One region of the Paenibacillus sp. T2-29 genome, then DNA from elsewhere that is predicted to be linked to it. Evidence: riboswitches for the same ligand, from Rfam matches in the RefSeq annotation. Region 1 holds a riboswitch; the other holds the start of a gene.
The links. Region 1 has a riboswitch for S-adenosylmethionine ahead of metA (homoserine O-acetyltransferase MetA). Riboswitches for the same ligand answer to the same signal wherever they lie in the genome.
Positions count from the first base shown of each region.

Region 2: it holds a riboswitch for S-adenosylmethionine, as region 1 does, so the genes downstream of both, ACU1JV_RS17620 (methionine ABC transporter ATP-binding protein) here and metA (homoserine O-acetyltransferase MetA) in region 1, are expected to answer to the same signal.

Region 1 is NZ_JBREVE010000002.1:108,935-112,872, reverse strand. It holds gene corA (magnesium/cobalt transporter CorA) at 1-862, opposite strand, end outside; SAM riboswitch class I at 1,412-1,538, shown strand; gene metA (homoserine O-acetyltransferase MetA) at 1,656-2,573, shown strand; gene ACU1JV_RS06185 (PLP-dependent transferase) at 2,698-3,882, shown strand; gene ACU1JV_RS06180 (aminotransferase class I/II-fold pyridoxal phosphate-dependent enzyme) at 3,879-3,938, shown strand, end outside.
Region 2 is NZ_JBREVE010000006.1:97,995-101,932, forward strand. It holds gene ACU1JV_RS17610 (UbiD family decarboxylase) at 1-804, shown strand, start outside; gene ACU1JV_RS17615 (Cthe_2314 family HEPN domain-containing protein) at 861-1,580, shown strand; SAM riboswitch class I at 1,710-1,848, shown strand; gene ACU1JV_RS17620 (methionine ABC transporter ATP-binding protein) at 1,986-3,008, shown strand; gene ACU1JV_RS17625 (methionine ABC transporter permease) at 3,005-3,673, shown strand; gene ACU1JV_RS17630 (MetQ/NlpA family ABC transporter substrate-binding protein) at 3,748-3,938, shown strand, end outside.

The sequences.
Region 1 (3,938 bases):
AATAACCATAACGTGTATGAAGCTCAGGCATATTATCAAAGTTCATCCCATATATTCCGGTAATGACCGTCAACGGCATAAATACGGTTGTAATGGCGGTAAACACACGCATGATTTCATTAGCACGGTTGGCGATACTTGACTGATAAGCTTCTCTAAGGTTCCCCATTAAGTCGCGATAAGTTTCGAAAGTCTCCGAAATTTTCACAGCATTTTCATAAATGTCGCTAAAATATTTTTGTAGTTGATCGTCGATAAGTCGCAAATCCCGTTTGTTCAGGGTATTGATGACTTCCTTTTGCGGACCGAGCACTTTTTTTAGCCATAGAATCTCACTGCGCAAGCCGATGATTTCGTTCAAGTGCGACTTTTTCGTATGCATTAGAATGTCTTCTTCCAGCTTTTCAATACGAACCTCAATCCGGTCACCAACCAGAAAATAGTTGTCAACGATCAAGTCGACCAACAGATACATAAAACGGTCAGGCTGGCTGACTTCCTGCTCCCACAGCATAGGCTTGAGAGTACGAAGCTCATTGATTTTCTGCTTGGTCACCGTAATGATAAAATGGCGGCCGAGAAAAATGTTCAAAGCACGCAAAAATATTTCTTCATCATCAAAACGAATACTATTTACAACGATAAAATAATGGCTTTCATAAATTTCAATCTTTGGACGCTGTTCTTCTTCACTTAAACAGTCCTCTACTGCAAGATCATGCATAGAAAATAAGGGCTGGAGCACTGTCAAATCCTCGACATCGGCATCAATCCAATAAAAGCCTTCTGCCGGTGCAGTGAGCGCCATTTCAATTTCTTCGACAGGGGTAAAAACCCCGTTGTTAACCAAACGGATTTTCATATATGTCACTCCTTATGCTCCGTCGTAACGGAAATACGTTTACCTTAAGCATAAGGAATGGACTCAGTTAGCCAGTTAGCCGGTTCGGGTAAGCGTGCATACCATCAAAAGCAGAAGGCTTTTGGAGCGTGCAGAGCCTGGCGTCCCGTCTTTCGGCAAGCTGAAGTCATTCCTATGCTGTTGTTCAGGGATCGCCGCCTATTCGGACTCGGGTCGCCTTCCATTCCGGATTCACCTCACAAATGTTCTTTTTTAGATTGCCACAGTATCGCAGAAAACACTCTAATCTACACTGCTGCACCATATTTTTGCCTATTAGCACTTGTATAGTATAACGCTCGGCCTACGGCCTTTCAAGCGCAAAATCATGGGCAAAATCAACAGCAGTCATATGAGCTTCTACGACAGCGAGGATATGATTTAACCTATGGAAAAGGTAGACAAAATGTGAATGCAGGGCACAAATTTATAAGTCCATCTTGACGAAGCCCAGCCGATGCATTAAAGTGAACAACAAGAACTTTGTGAACCCAAAATGAATATAGCGAAATCTTATCAAGAGCAGGTGGAGGGACTAGCCCGATGATACCCGGCAACCGGCGATTTTTATCGCACGGTGCTAATTCTTGCAGGACTCGCGCTTTGTACAAAAAAGCGTAGCCCTGACAGATGAGAGAGGCGCATATGGATACAAATATGACCTTTCTCTAACTGAGAAAGGTCTTTTTATTATATGCCCGGCATCTCTACCAGACGATTTTCGCACAACTTACCGATCAAGGAGTGAGTTTACATGCCGATTAAAATCCCAGACACGCTGCCTGCCAAGGAAGTGCTGGAGGGCGAAAATATTTTCGTAATGGATGAAAGCTTGGCTTATCATCAGGATATTCGTCCGTTGCGTATCGCCATTTTGAATTTAATGCCTACCAAGGAAACGACGGAAACCCAACTGTTGCGCTTAGTCGGTAATACGCCGCTACAAGTAGATGTCACGTTGGTGCATATGAAGTCTCATATATCCAAAAATACATCGCAAGAATATTTGAACATGTTCTATAAAACGTTTGATGAGATCAAGAACAGTCGTTTTGACGGCATGGTCATTACAGGAGCTCCGGTTGAACAGCTTGAGTTTGAGGATGTGAACTACTGGGAAGAGATCCGGCAGATCTTTGAATGGACGAAAACGAATGTAACTTCGACCATGCATATCTGTTGGGCCTCACAGGCAGGCTTATACCATCATTTCGATGTCCCTAAATACGGGCTCGACACCAAATGCTTTGGCGTATTTCCACACACCGTAATTAAACCTAAAGTAAAATTGCTACGCGGCTTTGATGAACTGTTTTATGCTCCTCACTCCAGACATACAGAAGTTCGGCGGGAAGATATTGATCATATTGCCGAATTAGAAGTCTTATCCGAATCCGAGGAAGCTGGAGTATACCTAGTAGCCACACTTGACGGTAAACAAATTTTTGTAACAGGGCATTCTGAATATGACCCGCTTTCACTGAAATGGGAATACGACCGCGATGTGGCCAAAGGACTGGATATTGACGTCCCCAAAAATTATTTTCCTAACGATGATCCTGAACGCATACCACCCTCTATCTGGCGAGCTCATGCCAATTTATTATTTTCAAATTGGCTTAACTATTATGTATACCAAGAAACACCTTATGATATCGGACCTCAGATTTAAAAAGGGGCTTGTCGTTTACCCTTATACAGTAACGCCTTGCAGTAGCGCAGCAGTATAGTCTAGGACATCCATTTTTGCAGCATATGTTATAGCACCTACTATGGAAGTGAACAGGAGGATTCATATGAGTGAGAAACAATGGAAAATCGAAAGCAGATTGGCACAAATTGGTTCAATTGAGGAGCCAGTAACTGGGGCTGTTAATTACCCGATTTACCAATCTACGGCGTTCCGCCATCCCCGTCTGGGCCAAAGCACTGGGTTTGATTACATTCGGACGATTAATCCCACGCGAAAGGTACTGGAAGAGGCTGCTGCTGCACTTGAATCTGGTGATGCAGGCTTTGCTTGCAGCTCAGGTATGGCAGCGCTGCAAACTGTATTTGCATTGTTTGGACAGGGAGACCACCTCATTGTATCGCTGGATCTTTATGGCGGGACCTATCGTTTGCTAGAGCGTATTTTATCCAAATTTGGTGTGACCGCAAGCTATGTGGATACAAACGATCTTGTAGCACTCCAACAGTCATGTCGACCGAATACCAAAGCTGTATTCATAGAAACGCCTACAAACCCGTTAATGATGATAACTGATATTCAAGCGGTGGCTTCATGGGCATCACAACATGAGTTGCTTACTATTGTAGATAATACGCTGCTAACACCATATTTCCAGCGGCCATTGGAACTGGGTGCGGATATTGTGGTACATAGCGCAACCAAATATTTGGGCGGGCACAACGATGTGCTGGCAGGGTTGATTGTAACCAAAGGAAAAGAGCTGTCAGCTGAAATTTCCTTCCTGCACAATTCCATAGGAGCCGTGCTTTCCCCGAGCGACTGTTATCAGTTGATGAAGGGGATGAAGACGTTAGCGCTGCGCATGGATCGACATGAGCATAATGCAACGGTGTTGTCTAATTATTTACTGACGCATCCGGCAGTGGCGGAAGTATTTTACCCGGCGCTTGAAGGTCATCCGGGTCGTGAGATACAAAATAAACAATCCAGCGGAAACACAGGGATTTTCTCCTTTAAAGTAAAGGATGCTCGTTATGTGGAGCCTTTGCTTCGTCATATTAAGCTTATTGCGTTTGCCGAAAGTCTGGGCGGTGTGGAATCGCTAATGACTTATCCTGCTGTGCAGACACATGCGGACATACCGGCAGAAATTCGGGATGCAGTCGGGGTAGATGACAGGTTGCTTCGTTTCTCCGTAGGTATCGAGCATACAGATGACCTGATTGAAGATTTGCGTTCGGCACTGGAAGCGGCACGTCAAGAAGTAGAAGGAGGGGAGCAGCAATGATAGAGGATGCGAGGAAGATCGGAGAGGATCAGGGCAAAGGGCGGAAATTCGCAACC
Region 2 (3,938 bases), on a different contig from region 1:
TACTATCTCGGCGAGTTTTTGCAACGTCTGTTGTCGCCCGCCTATCCGCTTGTAATGCCTTCCGTCAAGTCGTTATGGGCATATGCGGAAACAGGTGTACATGCGCTGGCAGCGGCAGTCGTACGTGAAAGCTACTCCCGTGAAGCGCTGGTATCCGGCTTTACCATTCTGGGTCAAGGTCAATTGTCGTTGACCAAATTCCTGATGCTGACAGATCGGGTAATCGATTTATCCGACTTTAACCTGCTGCTCGAAACCATTTTGGAACGATTTAATCCAGCCAGAGATTTGTTTATTTTCAACCATACGTCTCACGATACACTCGATTACACGGGCCGTAAGCTGAATCATGGCAGTAAGGCGATTCTGATGGGAGTAGGCGAGCCTGTGCGTGAATTGCCTCGCGTTTATGAAGGGGGCGATCTGCCGGGAATTCGTGACATCGAACCCTATTGTGGAGGATGCCTCGTTGTATCCGGCTCGTCCTTTGAGCAGGAGCCTGAACTCGCTGCGCGTGTATTGGAGCGATTAGCTGCGGGTGAGCAAGAGTGGCCACTTGTCTTTATCGTGGACGATGCCAAAGAAGTTGTTCGCTCCCAAGCTTCGTTCCTGTGGACGGTATTCACACGCTTTAACCCGGCTACAGATATGTACGCTAATAGCGAAGTGCGTTTGCATCACCTGAACTATAAGCTGCCGATTGTGGTGGATGCACGTATGAAGCCGGGCTACCCTGATGAGGTACTGCCACGTGAAGATATTGTTAAGCTTGTAGATCAACGATGGACGAGTTATTTCGCTTGACGCCTATTAAAGCATCTTAACAGCCGGATTTTACAGATATGAAGGAGGCGTGAAGCATGATACGCAAGCTGTTGGGCGAGCCCCCGCGTGTAAATAATGGTTTCCTGCTGGATGCCATGAATAGCATGTCAGACATGTTACATTTGCTGGAACGACAAATCCAGGCCAGTGGTGATCCGACTCATGACTTTCGGAAGGCGGATATTTTGACGCGTGGTCTAATGTCGTCATTGGATGAACTGGAGCAGAGCCATCATGCTGCCGCCTTTTTTCGTATGAAAGTAAAAGCCGGATACGCTGAAGATATGAGCAAGGATGAAAAATCCGATTATGCCTTGTACGTATTCTTTTATAAGGATGGGTTTGTGCGGGTATTCTCTATTTTGGATAAGTTGGGTAACTGGATGAATGACCTGTATGATTTAAAAACAGGGCAGTATAAGGCGCATTATTCGTATTTTACTGTGTTGCGACAGCTGAAGTATCTCAAAATGCATCCTATATTGACTGATAATTTAATTGATATCAAGGACACATACAACGATGCGATCAATCGCCTGCGTAAGCGGCGAAATACGGAGATACACTATATGAACACGGAAATGCAGGATGATCTCTGGCAACGTCACCGTGCTTTATATGGCAAAATCCAACTGGAGGACCTCGATCACCATCTGGAAGATTTGCAGCAGGGCTTGGAAATGGTATGCCGGTCGCTATCAAACGCATTTTCTTATACTGCGAAACAATGGGAGAACCGGGCAGTGCGCCCATAATTATGACAGAAAATATCCTTTGACAAAGCAATGTAAACTATCTATACTGAAATCTAGTTTCAGAAAAATGCTTGAATTATTTTTTTATATAAACTAAACGGACAGCTAAAGCTGGAGTTTAACATATTTTTCTTATCCAGAGAGGTGGAGGGACTGGCCCGATGAAGCCCGGCAACCCGTTCTTTCCCGGTGTAATGCACCGGGAGGGAACATATGGTGCTAATTCCTACAAAACCGCTAGAGTTATAGCGATTTTGGCAGATGAGAAAAGGTTCGCAAGGTGGGGCCCTTTTCATTCTGTGAAAGGGGCTCTTTTTTGTATAAATAAATAGCCGATTTTATACAATCCTGAGAGATGACAACTGGTTAAAAGGGTAAGGAAGAAGTGAAGGGGGTCGCAGCACGTTGATAGAGCTTAAGCAATTAACCAAGCATTATGGTAAAGGCAACCGACGCGTTAATGCGTTGTCCGGGTTGAATCTTTCTATAAAGCGTGGAGAAATATTCGGGGTGATTGGTCATTCCGGAGCGGGCAAAAGTACGTTGATCCGCTGTATTAATTTATTGGAGCGCCCTACTTCAGGCGAAGTATGGGTAGATGGGGTTAACCTTGTGACTGTGAGTCAATCCCAGTTACAGAAGCAACGCCGAAAAATCGGAATGATTTTTCAACATTTTAATTTGTTGTCTTCGGCGACAGTGTATGACAACATTGCATTTCCATTGCGTCTGGTAAGTACCCCTAAGCAGGAGATGGACAAGAAAGTTCGTGAGCTGCTGGAACTAGTGGGGCTCAAAGAACACAGTGGAAAATATCCGTCACAGCTCTCAGGTGGACAGAAGCAGCGGGTAGGAATTGCACGGGCACTGGCTAGTGATCCGCATGTGTTGCTGTGTGACGAAGCGACGTCTGCGCTTGATCCGCAGACGACAGGGTCTATCCTGAAATTGCTGTTGGATATTAATCAACGTTTTAATTTGACCATCGTATTGATTACTCATGAGATGCATGTCATTCAAAGCATTTGTGATCGAGTTGGCGTCATTCATCAGGGCGATATCGTGGAGCAAGGTCCGGTGGCGGAAGTATTTTTGAAGCCACAGCATCAGGTAACTAAGGACTTTATCCAGCGGGAGGCGGAACATCCCGAGGAGTTACAAGCAGCGATTGCAGCTGCAGGTAGCGGGGAATCGACACAGGTAGTACGTATCTCCTTCTTAGGCAGCAAAACTTATGATGCGATTCTGTCGCGTACGGCTCGAAGTACGGGTGTTGATTTTGCAATCTTGCAGGGAACCATCTCTACAATTAAAAATGTACCGTATGGACAGCTGATCGTTCGTTTTGAAGGAAACCATTCAGATATAGAGCATACGCTGCGCGAAGTGTCTGGGCAAGGACTTGATGTGGAGGTGATCGGACAATGAGCGAACTTGATTTTTCGCAAGTGAGTTGGGAAGAGCTAGGGAATTCTACGCTGGAAACCCTTCAGATGCTCGGGGCATCTGCATTGTTCACCCTCGTTATTGGATTGCCGCTCGGTATATTGTTGTTTCTGGCGAGCCGCTCCTCGTTGACTTTGATGAAGGTGATATACATTGTATTATCCTTCATCGTGAACATTTTGCGTTCCGTACCATTTATCATTTTGATCGTTGCACTTATTCCTTTTACACGATCGTTGGTAGGTACCTCGACCGGGGTGCTGGGAACCATTCCGCCATTGGTTATCGGGGCTGCTCCTTTCTTCGCACGTCTTGTCGAAACGTCACTACGTGAAGTGGACAAGGGTGTCATTGAAGCTGCACAAGCGATGGGGGCTTCGACAGGACAAATTATCCGGCGTGTGCTGTTACGTGAGGCACTGCCGGGCCTGCTCGCCGCATTAACCATTACCGTCGTTACACTCGTATCCTACACGGCAATGTCCGGTATGATCGGGGGCGGTGGACTGGGTACGCTGGCAATCAACTACGGCTATTATCGTTATGAAACGGCTGTAATGATCGTTGCGGTCGTGCTGATGATCGTATTGGTACAACTGCTGCAAATGGCAGGAGATCGCCTTGTGCGGCATTATACTCGAAAATAGGGAAAACATATAGATATCCTTATTGATCAGGACGTCTGATCCTGAATATTACAAATTATTGGAGGGGTAACAACATGAAGAAATGGGTATTGGCTGTATTGAGCTTGACATTAATTGCGGTACTGGCTGCTTGCGGTACAAAGAGCACTACATCGGATACAAACAATGCGGCCGAAAATACAGGCGGGTCACCACGTGAAGTCGAACTGAAAGTTGGAGCTTCTCCTGTGCCACATGCGGAAATTTTGGAAGCGATCAAGCCTCA